4 regions of the Rhodopseudomonas sp. BAL398 genome follow, and region 2 is predicted to be linked to each of the others. Evidence: riboswitches for the same ligand, from Rfam matches in the RefSeq annotation. Region 2 holds a riboswitch; each other region holds the start of a gene.
The links. Region 2 has a riboswitch for cobalamin ahead of RBJ75_RS20635 (DUF1636 family protein). Riboswitches for the same ligand answer to the same signal wherever they lie in the genome.

Region 1 (4,177 bases), 2.2 Mb from region 2:
CGACCTTGTGAGCCAGCGCCGGGACGCAGGCTCCGCAGGCGATGAGCAGCGCGAGCAGCACCGAGGCAATGGTCTTAGTCATCGCGGTCTTGATCATGGCATCATGCTCCCTGGGGCGCCGGCGCGGCGAAGGCGTCAAACAATTCCGGCTTGACCCGGCGCACGAGATAGACCGCCGCGGCGGTGAGAACGGCCTCGATGACCATCACCGGAATATGGGCGATGAAGACCAGCTTCGCGGCGGGGATGAATTCGCTGCCGGAGAAGCCGAGCGCCACGCCGACGCAGATCGCCGTCAGCGCGATCGCCAGCGCGCCGCCAACCCCGCCCCAAATCGCCGCCACCGCCGGCGAGGCGTGGACGATGCCGGGCCGGCAGACATAGCTGACGATCAGCGCCGGCAGCGCGATATCGACCGTGTTGACGCCCAGCACGGTCAGGCCGCCGAAGCCGAAGAACACCGCCTGCAACAACAAAGCCACGAACAGCGCCGGAAAGGCCGCCCAGCCGAGCACCAGCCCGGCCAGGCCATTGACGATGAGGTGAACGCTCGAGGGACCGATCGGAACATGGACCAGGGAGGCGACGAAGAAGGTCGCGCTCAGGACCCCGGCGGCCGGAATCTTGTCGATCGGCATCTGTCGCAGGCCAATGCCGATGCCCGCGACGGCGATCGCGGAGCCGGTGACGAGGACCGGCAGGGAAAGCGCTCCGTCGACGATATGCATGGCGGCTCTCCTGGCGTCACTTGAGATCGTTGGCGCGGACCCAGATCACCGCGTCTTGCGACAGATCCTTGCCCTCGAATTTCTTCGCCGGGCCGACGCCGAGCGCGGCGAAACCCCAGAACCCCGCTTTGGGAATGCCGAAGGTGAAAATGCCATTGGCGTCGGTCTTGGCGATCAGCGTGCCGCCGGGCGGTGGCGTGACGCTCGGCTTGCCGGCGCTGCGCGTGGCGAGGTCCGGTTCGGCGGCGATATATTCGATCTCGACTTCAGCGTCGGCGACCGGCTCGCCTTCGGACAGAACCCGACCGGAGAAGGTCGATCCGGCGACGATCGCGGTCGGCTTGTTGAGCGGCACGATCTCGGTCGGCAGGCCAAGCGGCTTGTCCCAGTCGGTCGGCGCGCCGCCCAGATTCACGAAGGATTTGGTGATCTGCTGGATGTACTTGTCCTCGGAGGTCTCCAGATAGGGCGCGGGCACCAGGCCGAAGACGTAATCGCCAAGTCCCTTGGGGGTGAATTTGGTCTCGAAGGCGGCGGCGGAATTCTCCGCGCCCTTGAAGGTCACCGGCGCCAGCGTGCCGAGCAGATCGGTCTTCTTGTGCTTGTTGATGACGAAGAATTGCTCCGGCCTACCCATGTCCATGGCGTGGCCATTCGCGAACGGATGCCAGAACACCAGCAACAACGGGATCTCGGTCCGCTTCTCCAGGTTCACCTTGGGGGTATAGATCAGCTGGAAGTGGGCTTCGGCCGGCGCCACCCAGGCCAGCACAGCAGCGGCCAGAACTGAATTGAAGAGTTTCATGAACGTGTCTCCCAACACGCGGCCGGATTGCGGCCGCGATTCCCATAAGGAGACGCGCGAGGACCCGTGCTCACACCGGCGCAGTCGCGCCGTGATGTTGCACGACGCACACCCCGGCGTCAGACGAACGAGCCGTCCGCGGCTGCGAACGGTTGTGGCAGGTCTCCTGGCTCACGGGTCATCATCTCGCCGAACCTTCCCAGCCCTTGCGGACCAGTGGTGTTCTCTCGGCGAGATTCGCCGCTTACAGTTGCGGGGGCAGCCTCGGAATAACCGCGCGGACGCGGCGCACCGTGTTCCCTATTATCTCGTCCGGCACCGCCGAACGAGAACTACGCCTGATGCCTATCAAGCATGACAACGTCTGTAAATGGTCCCAACGGCGGGCCTTGCGAGCCTGTTCGTAGCGCTCGCGGCAGATCTGCCCCCCGGCGGCCGAGTCGCCGTAGGCTGGCGCCGCCCGGCAGCGCGGCCGCCGGCTCTCCCGAGCTACGGATGAATCGAGATATACAGCGCCATCTCCTTATGGCTAGAAGGACGGCGATCGCCTGGGGACCGCGCCGAGCGGCCCGGCTGAACGAAACGCTGAGATTGGTGGAATCGAGTTGGCGGAGATGGATCAGGTTCAACACCGCAATGATCGCCTGGGCCTGAATCTGATCTTGATGCGAATGCGGCTGCTGCTGCGCAGCAACGAGTTCTACCTCGTCCCGCTCGCCTTGCTGATCGGCGTGGGCGTCGGCGCCGTCGTCACCCTCATGAGCGAAATCGCCCAGATCGCCCACGTTCTGATCTATGGCATCGCGGTCGATGTGCGGCTGAGCGCCAATGCCTATGTCACACCGCATGTGGCGCTGATGGCCCCGGCCATCGGCGGCCTTGTGCTCGGCATCATGGAGTGGAGCCGACGGCGCTGGAAGATCGCCCATGCGGTCGACCCGATCGAGGCCAATGCGCTGCGCGGTGGGCTGTTGTCGTTTCGCGACAGCGCGGTGGTCAGCGGTCAGACGCTGATCTCCAACGGTTGCGGGGCGTCGGTCGGACTCGAGGCGGGCTATACCCAGATCGGATCCGCAGCCGCCTCGTTGCTCGGGCAATTCCTCAATCTGCGGCGAAACGACCAGCGCCTGATCGTCGGTTGCGGCTCGGCCGCGGCGATTGCGGCGGCGTTCGGCGCGCCGATCACCGGCGCGTTCTATGCCTGCGAGCTGATTGTCGGGGTCTATTCGGTGGCCAGCGCCGCGCCGATTCTCGCGGCCTCCCTGGCCGGCGCGATCACCGCGCATTGGCTCGGCGGCGCCCCCTATTCGCTCGAGCTGCTCCGGGTCAGCGCGGTGGGGGTCGAGCAATATCTGGCGCTGATCGCGCTGGCGCTGATCACCGGCGCGGTCGGCATCGCGGTGATGCGCAGTTCGCCGGTCTTCGAAAAGATCTTTACCCGAACCGGGATGCCGGTCTGGATCAGACCCGCGGTCGGCGGGCTGTTGGTCGGCTGTCTGGCAATCGTGACCCCGCAGGTGTTGGCGGCGGGCCACGGGGCGATGCTGCTCGATCTGCATCGGGAGATGGCGATCGGGGTGATCGCGGTGGTGATTGCCCTGAAGATGACGGCCTGCATGATTTCCCTGGGGTCCGGATTTCGTGGCGGGTTGTTCTTCGCCTCGCTGTTTGTCGGCAGCCTGATCGGCAAATTCTACGCGGCGGTGCTGCTGCTATGGCTGCCCACCATCGCCGTCGATCCCCAGGTCAGCATGCTGACCGGCATGGCGACGCTTGGCGTCGCCATCGTCGGCGGACCGCTCACCATGGCGTTTCTGGTCCTGGAAATGACACGAAATGTCGACGTGACGGCGGTGGTTCTGGCCGCCTGCATCGTGACCAGCATCGGCGTCCGCTTCCTGTTCGGTCACTCGTTCTCGACCTGGCGACTTCATCTCAGCGGCGAAACCATCCGCAGCGCCAATGATGTCGGCTGGCTGCGCAATCTTACGGTCGAACGCACGATGCGAACCGATATCGGCCAGGTGCCCTCGACCGCGACGATCGCCGCCTGCCGCGCTCAATTCGCGCTGGGCTCCTGTCGGGCCATCGTGGTGGTCAACAAGGCCGACGAATATTGCGGGGTGGTGATGCTGCCGGAACTGTTTTCCGGCGATCTCGATTCGATCGCCGACGAGATCCAGGTGGTCGAGCTCGCCAAATATATCGATGTGGCGCTGCGGCCGGAGATGAACATCAAGACTGCCATGAAAATCTTCGACGACGCCGAAGCCGAACTGCTCGCCGTGATCCAATCCGAGGACAACCGCAAGGTGATCGGCTTTCTCAGCGAGTCATTCGCGCGGCGGCGCTACGTCGAAGAACTCGACAAGGCGACGCGCGGGGTTCTCGGCAGCTGACCCGGACGGTCAGCCCGGGAGGCGCCGATCGGCGCCGGGCGAGGAATGGCTGTCGGTCTGAGGGAATCGGCAGCCCGGTCAGATCGGGATCCACCAGACAGGCTAACGCCTTGAAATCATTGGAGCGGGTGAAGGGAACCCGCTCCTCACGTATTTTTTGTAGCAATATACATATTCCCCTTATTTTATCGGCATAACTTTCACACCTTCATGTTACAAACTGTTTCACAGAAATTTTTGTAACA
Region 2 (4,177 bases):
CCAGTTGCGCCAGATCGAGCAGGCGTTCGATCAGCTCGGGCGCGACCGGGTCCGGGCGAAATCGCCGCACGTCACGGCGCCATGCGATCAGTTCGGCCAATTGCGCCTGAAACTTTGCGTCGAAGCGCGGCGGCGCCGCATTCGCAATGGCGGCATTGGGGAGAGTTTTGGTCATCGTTACGTCCGCTCAGATCTTTCCGGCCAGCACGTCGGACAGATCGGCGACGTCGGTCAACAGCCGCGCCGCGGCGCGCAGCAGCGGCACCGCGAGAATCGCGCCGGTGCCTTCGCCGAGCCGTAGTCCGAGTTCGAGCAAGGGTTTGGCGTCGAGCGCGGCCAGCGCCAGGTCATGGCCGCGCTCGGCCGAGCGATGCGCGAACACGCAATAGCCGCGCGCCGCCGGGCACAGCCGGACCGCGAGCAGCGCCGCCGCGGTGGCGATGAAGCCGTCGATGATCACCGGGCGGCGCATTGAGGCGGCGCCGAGGATCGCGCCGGCCATCATGGCGATTTCCAGCCCGCCGAATTCGGCCAGCACATCGAGCGGCGCGGTGACGTCGCTGCGCGCGGCCGCCAATTCGATCGCGGCGCGCTTTTTCGCCATGCCGGCGGAATCCTGACCGGCGCCGACGCCGATGCATTGTTCGAGCGGCGCCGGCGCCAGCCGGTGCAGCAGCAGCGACGACGAGGCGGTGTTGCCGATCCCCATTTCGCCGAGCGCGATGATGTCGGCGCCGTCGCGAATTTCGGCGACCGCGAGTTCGCAGCCCTTGGTCAGAGCGGCGGCAGCCTGTTGCGGCGTCATCGCCGGCTCACGCGCCGCATTGCCGGTGCCCATCCGGATCTTGGCGTCGATCAGGTCCGGATGCGCCGGCAGCGTGGCGGCGACGCCGGCGTCGATCACCCGGACATCGACATGGCTGGCGGTTGCGAAGGCGTTGGCGCAGGCACGGCCGGCCAGATAGGTCATCACCATGCCGACCGTCACCGCGGCGGGAAATTGCGAGACGCCCTCGGCGGTCAGGCCGTGATCGCCGGCGAACACCATCAGCACGGCATTATCGCCGCGCGGTTCGCCGGGATGCCGAATCATGCCGAGCTGGACCGCCAGATCCTCGATCTGCCCGAGCGAGCCGAGCGGCTTGGCCTTGCCGTCGATTCGCGCGCGAATCGCGGCTTCCGCCGCAGGATCAAGCGGCGTGATCGCCGGCGGCTGCCATATCAGGGTATCGGTCGGCATTGTGGGTCCTCATTGGGAAGTCGGCACCAGACGTCAGGATAGCTTGCTCGGTCAACACCACCTTCGCGTGGTTGACCGGCGCGGGCACCGCGGTTAGCGTTTGGGCGATGGTCCTTCCACGTGGAAGGTGAAAAGGGAAGCCGGTGCGAATTCGTTCAATCCCGGTGCTGCCCCCGCAACTGTAAGCGACGAGCCCTCGCCGAGGCCACTGGGATATCCTGGGAAGGCGGCGAATGGCGACGACTCGCGAGCCAGGAGACCTGCCATCACGGATTGTGCTTTGGAGGCGTCGTCGGGGCGGGGTGCACCGGACGGGAGCGAGCGTGACGGCGCAAGCCGTTGCCGCGCGAACCCAACAAAGCTCGCGGCCGCAAGGCCTTGACGTGAGCTTGACATGGACCGCGACCGCCTCGATCCGGCCTCCGCCGATCACCCAGCCGACGCTCTGACGCCGATCGAACCCCGCCGCGACGCCCCCGCGGGCCCGGTCGTGGTCAGCGTCTGCACCACCTGCAAATCCGCCGACGGCAGCGCGACCGTCGGGCCGCAGATGTTCGACGCCATCAAGGCCGGGCTCGGCGCCGGCGATCCCGGCGTCGTGGTGCGGCCGGTTCAGTGTCTGAGCGTCTGCAAGCGCCCGGCCACCGTCGCGGTGTCGAGCCCGGATGGCTACACCTTCCTGTTTGGCGACCTCGAAACCGACAGCGGCAGCGCAGCGCTGCTGGATTTCGTGCGCTCCTACCAAAAATCCGGCTACGGGCTGGTGCCGTGGCGCGAGCGCGCTGCGGTGTTGCGCAAGGGCATGGTGGCGCGGTTGCCGCCGGCGCGCTGGTCGCCGGACGACGGACGCGCCCCGTCATGACCGCGCTGTCCTCAACGCTGGTGCTGGGCGGCGCGCGCTCCGGCAAATCGGGCTTTGCGGAGCGGCTGGTCGAATCCAGCGGGCGATCGCAGATCTACCTCGCCACCGCCACCGCTGGCGACGCCGAGATGACGGCGCGCATCGCCCATCACCGCGCCCGCCGCGGCGCCGGCTGGACCACCGTCGAGGAACCGCTGGCGCTGGTCGAGGCGCTGACCCGCGAAGCCATCCACGGCCGCGCCGTGCTGGTGGATTGTCTGACGCTGTGGCTGTCGAATCTGATGCTGGCCGAGCGCGACCCCGAGATCGAGGCGCGCCGGCTGACCCGGTTTCTCGGCGTGGCGCAATATCCGATCGTGTTGGTCTCCAACGAGATCGGTCTCGGCCTGGTGCCGGAGACGCCGCTCGGCCGCGCCTTTCGCGACGCGCAGGGCCGGCTCAACCAGATCGTCGCCGCCACCGTTCCCAATGTCGTTTTCATCGCCGCCGGGCTGCCGCTGTGGCTCAAGCGCTCAGGAGAACTCAACCCATGACCGTCCGTGTCCCCGTCACCGTGCTGACCGGCTTTCTCGGCGCCGGCAAGACCACGCTGCTGCGCGCGCTGCTGATGGAGGCCGAGGGCCGCCGCATCGCCGTGATCGTCAATGAATTCGGTGACGCCGGCTTCGACGGCGGTCTGGTCGAGGATTGCGCCGCCAATGCCTGCGCGCCCGGCGATATCGTCGAGCTGACCAATGGCTGCATCTGCTGCACCGTGGCCGACGATTTCATTCCCACTATGGACAAATTGCTGACGCGCGAGATTCCGCTCGACGCCATCGTGATCGAGACCTCCGGGCTGGCCTTGCCGCAGCCGCTGCTGAAAGCCTTCGCCTGGCCGGCGGTGCGAACGCGCGCCACCGTCGACGGCGTCGTCACCGTGGTCGACGCGCTGGCGCTGGCGGAAGGCCGCGTCATTCTCGACGAAGGCGCGGTGGCGGCCCAGCGCGCCGCCGACCCGTCGCTCGATCATGACGATCCGGTCGAGGAAGTGTTCGAGGATCAGCTCGCCTGCGCCGATCTGGTGGTGCTGTCGAAGGCCGATCTGGTGGCGCCGGAGATGCTGGCCGATATCGAGACGCGGCTGGCCGCGATGCTGCGGCCGGGGGTTCGCATCGTGCGCTCGCATGGCGCCGTGGCGCCGCAGGTGCTGATCGGGCTGAATGCGGCGGCCGAAGACGATCTCGCCGCCCGCACCGGGCACCATGGCGAGGAGGAGGAGCACGACCATGACGATTTCGTGTCGATCGTGGTGACGCCGTCGGCCGCGAGCAGCGTCGACGCGATGCGCGGCCGCGTCACCGACGCGCTCGGTCTCGACGGCGTGTTGCGGGTCAAGGGCCACGCGCGAATCGCCGATCGGCCGGCACCGATCGTGGTGCAGGCGGTCGGCGCCCGCGTCGAACTGTCCTTCGCGCGGCCGGATGCGACGCGAACAGAGCATCTGGTGGTGATTGGCCTGAAGGGATTCGACGCCGCCGCGGCGCGCCGCGCGCTGGCAGGGTAGTCCTTCTCCCTCCCCCTTGTGGGGAGGGTGGCCCGGCGGAGCGAAGCGAAGCCGGGTCGGGTGTGGGGCCACGGGCGCCGTGCCCGCGGCACCCCCACCCCGGCCTCCGCATTCGGCGATGCTGCGCATCGCCTTCGCTTGGCCGACCCTCCCCACAAGGGGGAGGGAAGCCAATTCGACTTCGACCACGACCAAGGCTACTTCTCCCGGATGCATCTGAAACTCGACCAGGGCGGCACTATCGACGACGGCGCGATCGCGCGTGATCTCGGGCAGGAGACCGCCGACATCGTGGTGCTGTCGGCCGCCGATAGCGACTTGGCGGCTTTCGCGGCGGCGCATGCGACGCTGCCGAAGGATTATCCCAGCCTGCGCCTGACCAATCTGCTGGCGCTCGGCCATCCGGCCTCGGTCGATGCTTATGTCGAGCGCACGCTGCGCGGCGCCAAGATCGTGCTGCTGCGGATGCTCGGCGGCGAGAGCTACTGGCCGCACGGCGTCGAGAGTCTACGCGCCGATGCGCTGCGGC
Region 3 (4,177 bases), 430 kb from region 2:
GCCCGGACATTGTCGAGGCCGGCATGGGCCCGCCACGCCGCGATGCTGGCCAGATGCTGGTCGTTGAGATCGCTCGGCCACCACACGATGCCCGGATGCTCGCGGGCGAATTCAACCACATGCTGGCCGGTGCCGCTGCCGGCCTCCAGCACGTCGCCGGATCGGCCGCGCAGGAACGGCGCCAGCGCGGCGCGGATCGGCTCGTGATTGCGATGGAACGCGCGCGCGTCGAGCCGCCCGTCGGGCTCGACGCGGCTGCCATCCTTGCCGAATTCCACCACATAATCAGCCATGGTCGCGCTCCTGTTGTTCGATGCGGGTCAGTTCGGCGATCAGCCGATCGAACGCCTCCGCCAGCGATCCGCCACCGCACACCGCCAGCCGCTCCGGCAGCACGATACGCTTGGCCCGCGGATAGAAATGCTGCAGCGCCGGATGCAGCAGGAAGGCGCGGCCGCCATCCTCGGCGACATCGCTGGCGTCCGCCACCAGCAGCAGATCCGGCCGCGCCGCGACGATCGCCTCCAGCGAGGCGAAGCCGCCCTGCCCCAGGCCGAGCTCGCCCGCCGCGTTGGCGAGCCCGGATTCGGCGAACAGCAGGTCGATCAGGCTGCCGCTGCCCGACACCCAGCCGCGCCGCCACAGCGGCAGCACCCGCAGCGGCCGGTGCGCGATCGCCGCATGGGCCCGCGCGATCGCGGCATCGAGCCGGGCGATTTCGGCAGAAGCGCGGTCGGGATGTTGCACGATCTCGCCCATCCGCCGGATCTGGTCGCGGATCTCGCCGAGCGAAGCCGGCACCACGTTGAATTCGGCGACCCGCAACCCGTTGTGTTTCAGCAATTCGCGGGTGCTGCGGCGGTCGTAACGGCCGGCCACCACGACGTCGGGCTTGAGCACCAGCACATCCTCGGCGCCGCCGGACAGCGCGCGATAGCGGCCGGCCTGCGCGGCCACCGCCGAGAGCGAGGCATCATGCGCAAACGGGCTGAGGCCGACAATCTGCGCCGGATCGGCCAGCGTGACCAGCAGCTGATCGGTGCAGACATTGAGCGAAGCAATCCGCGGCAGGCCGGCGGCCCGCAGCGGCGACACCGCGCAACCGACCACCAGCGCCGCGGCGAGCCACCCGCCCGCGCGGCCCGCCGCCGTCAAATTTCGCCCGATCATGCGCGCCATCTCTCGATCGCCATCCCCTGGTCGCGATGCCACCGCGCCCGGCCAAGGTCTTACAGCCTGCCTTGCACCCTGTCCTGTGACGTTCAAGCCACATCGGGACGAAAACGCACCGGCCGGCCCGCCGCGCCGCCAGCGCGCGCGAACGGCGAATTGACAGGCCGGATCACAGCCTCCTAGATCGTCGCGACGGTTCCCCTCGGGGATCAAAAGGGAATGCGGTGCGGACGGCTCCAATCGGGGCGGTTCAATGCCGCGGCTGTTCCCGCAACTGTAAGCGGCGAGTCTTGCGTCCGATGCCACTGGGAATCTCGGTCCTGGGAAGGCGACGCCAGAAACAACGACCCGCGAGCCAGGAGACCTGCCGTCAATCGTGGTCACACGCGAAGATGTCGGTCGGGAAGTGCAGACATTGGCAACATCGGAGCGCGCAAGCGCAAGGATGAACCCTCATTCGCTGTGACGTGCCACACCCGTCAAGCCGAGGTTCAATCCGATGTCGTCCCGTTATCCTGCCGCAAGGCGAAGCTCCGCGCTGTCGCGCGCCTGTCTCACATCGACCATGCTGGTGTCGATCCTGCCGCCCTGCGTCGCGCAGGCCCAGCAGGCCGATGCGACCACCGCGCTGCCGACCCTTGTGGTCAGCGCCACCCGGCTGGCCACGCCGGCGGAGCAAATCGCCAGTTCGGTGACGGTGATCACCTCTGAAGAGTTGGAACGCGACCAGAGGCGAACGGTCTCCGACGCCCTCACCATGGTTCCGGGCCTCAATGTGGTGCGGACCGGCGGCCCGGGAGGATCGACCTCGGTCTTCATGCGGGGCACCAACTCGAACCACGTCAAGGTGCTGATCGACGGCATCGACGCCGGCGATCCCAGCAAACCGAATGGCGCGTATGATTTCGCCAATCTGCTGACCGCCGACATCGAACGGATCGAAGTCCTGCGCGGGCCGCAGAGCGGGTTGTACGGCTCCGATGCGATCGGCGGCGTGATTTCGATCACCACCAAACGCGGCCAGGGCCCGGCCAAACTCACCGGCACGCTGGAGGGCGGCTCGTTCGGAACATTCAACCAGACCGCCCGCGCCGCCGGCTCTCAGGGCAATCTGGACTACGCCTTCAACGTCGCGCATTTTCGCTCCACCGACGTCGCGGTGACGCCCCGCGATCTTCTGGCTCCGGGCCAGCAGCGCATCAATGACAGCTACGACAACCAGACTTACTCGACCAAGCTCGGGGTTCAGGCCAGCGACGATCTCGCCTTCAGCTTTGTCGGCCGCTATTCCGATGCCTCCAAGGGCTTCACCGGCGACGATTACTCGCACTATCCGAACACATTTCCGGAATCGCTGCAGAGCAACATGGTCAGCCATGACTTCCTGACCCGCAGCGAAGCCATCTGGTCTCCGCTCGGCGATCGCTTCAAGAGCACGCTCGGCTTCAGCTACTCCAACCAATGGAATCGCACCGTCAATCCCAATGCGGATTTCACCACCAATAACCAGACCTTTGCATACGGCATCGCGCCGCCGAGCTCCTATCGGGGCGAGCGGACGAAATTCGACTGGACCGGCGTGGTCGACGCCGGATACGGACAGAAGGTGGTGCTTGGGCTGGAACGCCAGGACGATTCGATTCGCACCAATTCGACCGGAGACTACGACCTGAGCGGCGCCTACCAGCAGCTCGGCACCACCGCGAGCACCGGCAACAGCGCCGGCTTCGTCGAATTGCAGTCGGAATTCACCAAGAACTTCTTCCTGGTCTCGAATATCCGCTACGACGACAATGACAGCTTCGGCGGACACACCACCTGGCGGGTCGCGCCGACCTTCATCGTGCCGTACACCGACACCAGGCTGAAGGCGACCTATGGCACCGGGTTCAAGGCGCCGACGCTGATGCAGCTCTATGTCAATAACCCGGCCTACTACACGATTGCCAATCCGGCGCTCAAGCCGGAGACCAGCAAAGGCTACGATGTCGGCTTCGAGCAGCCGCTGTTTCAGAACCGCGCCAGTTTCGGGGCGACCTACTTCAACAACGAGATCACCGACCTGATCTCGATGACCGGATACGACCTCGCGCTCGGCGGCTATTCCTACGAGAATGTCGGCCTAGCGAAGACCTACGGCGTCGAATCATTCGTCGCGCTGCAGGCGACCGAGACGTTGCGTTTCCGCGTCGATTACACCTACACCCACACCCGCGACGAAGACAGCGGCCTGCGCCTGCGGCGCCGTCCAGACAACAAGGTGACGCTGTCGGCGATCTGGAACCCGATCGAGCGCGCGACACTCTCGGCCTCGATCGTCCATACCAGTTCATGGCTCGACTACGACCGGTTCGGCACCACGCTGCTCGACGCGCCGTCCTTCACGGTCGTCAACCTGGCCGCCAATTACCAGATCGACGAGCACGCCACGGTGTTCGGCCGGATCGATAACCTGTTCGACAAGACCTACCAGGTGCCGGTGGGCTTCCTGCAGCCCGGGCTGGGCGTCTTTGCCGGCATGCGCCTGAGCAACTGACGCGAGCGGCCAGGGCGATCGGCAGACCCCGCCGCCGCCAAGGCGGCCGGGTCTTGCCTGCGCGGCCGCGGTCCGCTGCGATATCCGGGATTGTTCGCGGCGAATTAGGCCTTTTGCCCCCTATTCGGGCAAAAAGCTGCGGCGGGCGCCGATTTGTGCTATGAGGAACCAACGACGACGTCGTCATTTCCCTCTATCATTCGAGGACCCATGGACACGGAACCGAAATCGGCTGCCGAACTGAAAGAAATTCGTCAGAATCGCAAGGCTGCCCAGCAGGCCGAGGGCATCAAGGCGATGGCCGATATCGCCGCCGAGGATATCGCGATCCGCAAGCGCACCGAGACCCTGCGGGCGATGCGGCTGGCCAAAGAGGCCGCCGAGCTCGAGCAGCCGGCGGAACCTGCTGCCAAGGCCAAAAAGAAGAAATCGACCTGACATGACAAAAGAAGACCGAGACCGCGCCGA
Region 4 (4,177 bases), 2.7 Mb from region 2:
GTGGCCTGGGCCAGCGCGGCGGTGACTTCCGGGGTCACAAGATCGGCGGCGCCGGGCCCGAGGCCAGCGATGATCAGCGATCCGCTCATGGCCGTCGTCCTTGGCCATGGACCAGGATCACCGAGAAGTAGGGCGCCTCGTCGTCGGTCTTGTCGGCCAGCCGCATCACCTTCTGCTCGGCCATGGTGCCACGCTCGACATAGACCGCGCGCTCGGTGAGCCCGGCATGATCCAGCGCGCGGCGCACTTTCGGCAGATTGCGGCCGAGCTTCATCACCACCAGCGCATCTACACCAGCGAAGCGTTCGCGCAAGCTGGCCTCGTCGAGCGTTGCCGGCACCACGCTCAACACGTCGTCGCCGAAGGTGATCGGCATGTCGCTGGCGGTCCAGCAGCCCGACATCCCGGAAATCCCCGGCACCACCACGACCTTGGCTTGGCCTTTGAGCCGGCTGTGCAGATGCATGAACGAGCCATAGAGAAACGGATCGCCCTCGCACAGCACCGCGACGTCGCGGCCGTCGTCGACATGACCGAGAAGCCGTTTGACGCAGCCGTTGTAGAAATCGCGTAGGCAGGCATTATAGGCGGGGTCATCGACCGCGATTTCGGTGGTGACCGGATATTCCATCGCTTCCTCGACCACACCGGGCGCGAGCATGCCTTCCACCAAACTACGAGCATTGCCGGCGCGGCCGGGTTTGCGGAAATGCGCGATGACGCGGGCTTGGCCGATCAGCCGCGCCGCCTTGACGCTCATCAGCTCGGGATCGCCGGGGCCGAGCCCGACGCCATAGATCGTCGCGGCGCGGCTCATTCGATGTCACTCGCCACAGCGTTGACGGCGGCGGCCGCCATCGCGCTGCCGCCGCGCCGTCCGCGCACGATCACGCTCGGCACCAGGGCGTAGTCGAGCAGCGCGTCCTTGGATTCGGCGGCGCCGACGAAGCCGACCGGAATGCCGATCACCGCGGCCGGCGGGGCCACGCCCGGCTCCTGCAGGATCTCCAGCAGCCGGAACAGGGCGGTCGGCGCGTTGCCGATCACCACCACGGCGCCGGCCAGTCGGTCGCGCCACAATTCGATCGCCGCGGCGGTCCGCGTGGTGCCAAGCCGCGCCGCCAGTGCTGGAATGCGCGGATCGCTCAATGTGCAGATCACCTCGTTATCGGCCGGCAACCGCGCCCGGGTGATGCCGTTGGCGACCATCTGGGCGTCGCACAGGATCGGCGCGCCGGCGCGCAACGCATGCGCCGCGGCCACACTGAAGCCCCCGGTGAAGACGATGTCGTCGGCGACCTCGACCATGCCGCTGGCGTGGATGATCCGGACCGCGACTTTCTCGTCGGCGGCATCGAAGCGGTCGAGCCTGGCCTCGGCGCGGATGATGGCGAAGGAGCGCGCGTAGATCGCGGCGCCGTTTTTCTCGTAGACGTAGCTCATGAGGCGGCCTCGGAATGGGTCGGTGTCGGGGCGATGCTGGGCGGCAGCGTGGCGTGGGTGAGCGGCGCTGCTCGCAGACCGGAGGCCAATGCCAGCTGGACCAGCGCCGCGCGGGCTGAGTCCGGACCGGGCTTGTCGCACAGGGCTTTCAACCGGCGCAGCGTCGAGGGCGGCAGGTTGGAGGCCGCGTCGCATTGCGGATCGACCTGGCCATCGCCCGGAACGATCGCCAGCGCGATGCCCTTGGCGGCGGCCATCGCGGCGACCCGCGCGACGGCGTCAGGCCAGGGCAGGCCGCCGCCCAGCCGGATCAGAATTCCGCGGGCCTGCGCCAGCGTGGTCGCGATCAGCGGCTCGCGCGCATGCGGATCGACGAGATCGCGCAGATTGGCCAGATGCAGGCGCGGCAAGCCATCAGCCGCGCGCGATGCTGCCGCGAAAGCGGCGAGGTCATCGTCGGCAAAGGACAGCACCACGAGTTCGGCGGCGGATTGCTCGAGGCCGGGCCGCGGCGAGACCGTTCGCTCGACTAAGTTGGCCGCTGGCGCCTGGCCAGGCGCGTGTTGATCGCAGTGATCCATAGGCAAGCCTCGTCGCCGGATGGGCCGCGCAAAGCGCGAGACCCAGACATGCGGCGAGCGGACCTGCACTCCGATCGACCAACGTCTTCACTCCGAAACACCCCGCCCGGAATGGCGAACAAAGCAGGCGACGGCAGGTTTCCTGGCTTGCGGGTCATCGCCGGCACCACCTTCCCAGGTCGAGACCCAGTGGTTTTCGGTGCAGGCTTTCCGCTCACAGTTGCGGGGGCAGCTCCGGCTTGGTCCGGATCCGGCAACTTGCCGTATCCTGACACCCGGTATTCCCTTTTCGCCCTGTCCGCAGACAAGGCACCATCGGCTGCGGGTTCAATCTGACGGAAACGCCGGGAAGTCAATCCTCCACACGGCGCGATCGGCCGCGGCTTGCGCCCGATGGTCCTGCGGCTGCACCGATGTCACTCGTCGCCGCTGCGTCGCGGGCGCGCGCGCTCGATCGCGGCGCGTAGCAGCGCCAGCGATCGATACAACCCGTGGACCGCCTTGCTGACCGGCAGGATGGCGAAGAAGCCGATCACGATGCCCAGATGCAGCGTCAGCACCAGCCCCATCGCCGCGGTCTCGCGCAGCGCCAGCACCGCAAGGCCGCTCCCGGCCACCAAAGCGAGCAGGACCAGGAACACGATGTTAAGCCGAATCTCGGCGGCGGCGGAGAGGGCGCGGTCGGCGCGCCGTTCCAGCAGCAACAGCCCGCCGATCCCGATCAGCATCGTCACCCCACCGATGCCACCGGCCAGCACCGGCAGGCTGGTCAAGGAGTAGGGCGCCGCGACGGCGTAGACGTGATGATAGAATGCCGCGATCAGCGTCGCGGCGAGGCTGAACGCGAAGCCCGCCACCATCACGTGGTGAAACCATCGGCGTTGCTGGGAGAATTTCTCGTCGGCGTCGTTGCAACCGGGGCCGCCGCCGCCGAGATTGCGCAGCGTTACGATATCCAGCACCGCGGGATACAGCGCGCGCAAGATGGCCTTGGTCCCGGCGCGGGGGGTGATCGCGCGCCAATAGCTTGCCGCGCTGATGCCGATCGCCAGCATCGCCGACAGCAGCGTCGCCGCGGCGGCCCCGGCCATGATCGGCCACGGCACCACCCGATAGAATGCGCCCGGGCCGTGATGGGCGGCAAACAGCACATTGGCCGGCACCAGCAGCAGCGTGGCGATCAGCATCGACGCGGTGATGCCGCCGACGATGGCGGCGACCACGCGGGCATTGGCGCCAAAGCCACGACCCAGCCAGCGCGGCCAAGCGTAGTCGGCATAGGAGCGCTGGCGCAATTCGGCCAGCGTGTTCGGCAGGTTGATCGCGAAATGATGCGGCGGCGCGTATTGGCAGGCGTACCAGCAGCCACGGCAGTTGTGGCACAGATTGGCCAGATAGGTGAGGTCGTTGGGCGCGAAATCATGCTTGCCGGCGATCGCCGGAAACACCGCGCACAAGCCGTCGCAATACATGCAGGCGGTGCAGATTCGCAGCACCCGCTCGGCTTCCAGGTCATCGGGCGGCATGACGCGCGGCCTCCTCGCCGGCGAGGCGTCCGAACACCGCCGACAATGTGACGCCGAGGCCGGCCAGATAGCCGCGGCCGAGCACATTCGCCGCCATGATCATGCCGGCCGCGAAGATGTTCTCGAAACGGCTGCCGTCGGATTTGATCACCCGCATCTGCGGATCGACGGCGACGCCGAAATGGGTGAAGGTCAGGCCCGGTCGCATCGGGTAGGCCGCGAAGGGCGGCACCGCGAGCGCGACCGCGCCATGCGATTTCGCCGGCGCCAACTGTGCGGTGCGCCGTTGGATTAATTCGCCGCCGGCGATCGCGGCGTTGAAGCCGCGCGTCGTGGCTTCCAGCGCTGCCGGGTCGAGCCCGAGCTTGACCGCCAGCGCCGCGATGGAATCGGCCTCGATCGGCGGCAGCGCTGTCGGCAGCGCCCGCGCCCGGCCATGGGCGTCCATAATCAGATAGGCGATCTGGCCGGGGCATTGCGCGATCCGCTCGCCCCAGCGGGCATAATGCGTCTTGCGCGCGTCCTCGCCCTCGTCGTGGAAGCGCTGAGCGTTGCGGTCGACCACGATGCCGGAAGGGATCGCGGTGATGCGGGTGACGATGCCGCCGTCGACCGGCGGACCGCGGG

Region 1: another riboswitch for cobalamin. It lies ahead of RBJ75_RS02875 (DUF4198 domain-containing protein); the one in region 2 lies ahead of RBJ75_RS20635 (DUF1636 family protein).
Region 3: another riboswitch for cobalamin. It lies ahead of RBJ75_RS18520 (TonB-dependent receptor plug domain-containing protein); the one in region 2 lies ahead of RBJ75_RS20635 (DUF1636 family protein).
Region 4: another riboswitch for cobalamin. It lies ahead of RBJ75_RS04845 (hypothetical protein); the one in region 2 lies ahead of RBJ75_RS20635 (DUF1636 family protein).

The regions. Positions count from the first base shown of each region.
Region 1 covers NZ_CP133111.1:619,473-623,649, reverse strand. The annotation lists gene RBJ75_RS02885 (cobalt ABC transporter permease) at 1-97, opposite strand, end outside; gene cbiM (cobalt transporter CbiM) at 102-728, opposite strand; gene RBJ75_RS02875 (DUF4198 domain-containing protein) at 745-1,533, opposite strand; cobalamin riboswitch at 1,672-1,885, opposite strand; gene RBJ75_RS02870 (chloride channel protein) at 2,148-3,932, shown strand.
Region 2 covers NZ_CP133111.1:4,369,044-4,373,220, forward strand. The annotation lists gene bluB (5,6-dimethylbenzimidazole synthase) at 1-175, opposite strand, end outside; gene cobT (nicotinate-nucleotide--dimethylbenzimidazole phosphoribosyltransferase) at 188-1,240, opposite strand; cobalamin riboswitch at 1,332-1,523, shown strand; gene RBJ75_RS20635 (DUF1636 family protein) at 1,635-2,102, shown strand; gene cobU (bifunctional adenosylcobinamide kinase/adenosylcobinamide-phosphate guanylyltransferase) at 2,099-2,635, shown strand; gene cobW (cobalamin biosynthesis protein CobW) at 2,632-3,648, shown strand; gene cobN (cobaltochelatase subunit CobN) at 3,859-4,177, shown strand, end outside.
Region 3 covers NZ_CP133111.1:3,936,526-3,940,702, forward strand. The annotation lists gene RBJ75_RS18510 (DUF938 domain-containing protein) at 1-293, opposite strand, end outside; gene RBJ75_RS18515 (ABC transporter substrate-binding protein) at 286-1,170, opposite strand; cobalamin riboswitch at 1,350-1,560, shown strand; gene RBJ75_RS18520 (TonB-dependent receptor plug domain-containing protein) at 1,673-3,709, shown strand; gene RBJ75_RS18525 (hypothetical protein) at 3,920-4,147, shown strand; gene RBJ75_RS18530 (hypothetical protein) at 4,149-4,177, shown strand, end outside.
Region 4 covers NZ_CP133111.1:1,030,160-1,034,336, forward strand. The annotation lists gene cobJ (precorrin-3B C(17)-methyltransferase) at 1-89, opposite strand, end outside; gene RBJ75_RS04835 (precorrin-2 C(20)-methyltransferase) at 86-817, opposite strand; gene RBJ75_RS04840 (precorrin-8X methylmutase) at 814-1,443, opposite strand; gene RBJ75_RS04845 (hypothetical protein) at 1,440-2,024, opposite strand; cobalamin riboswitch at 2,139-2,356, opposite strand; gene tcuB (tricarballylate utilization 4Fe-4S protein TcuB) at 2,441-3,550, opposite strand; gene tcuA (FAD-dependent tricarballylate dehydrogenase TcuA) at 3,537-4,177, opposite strand, start outside.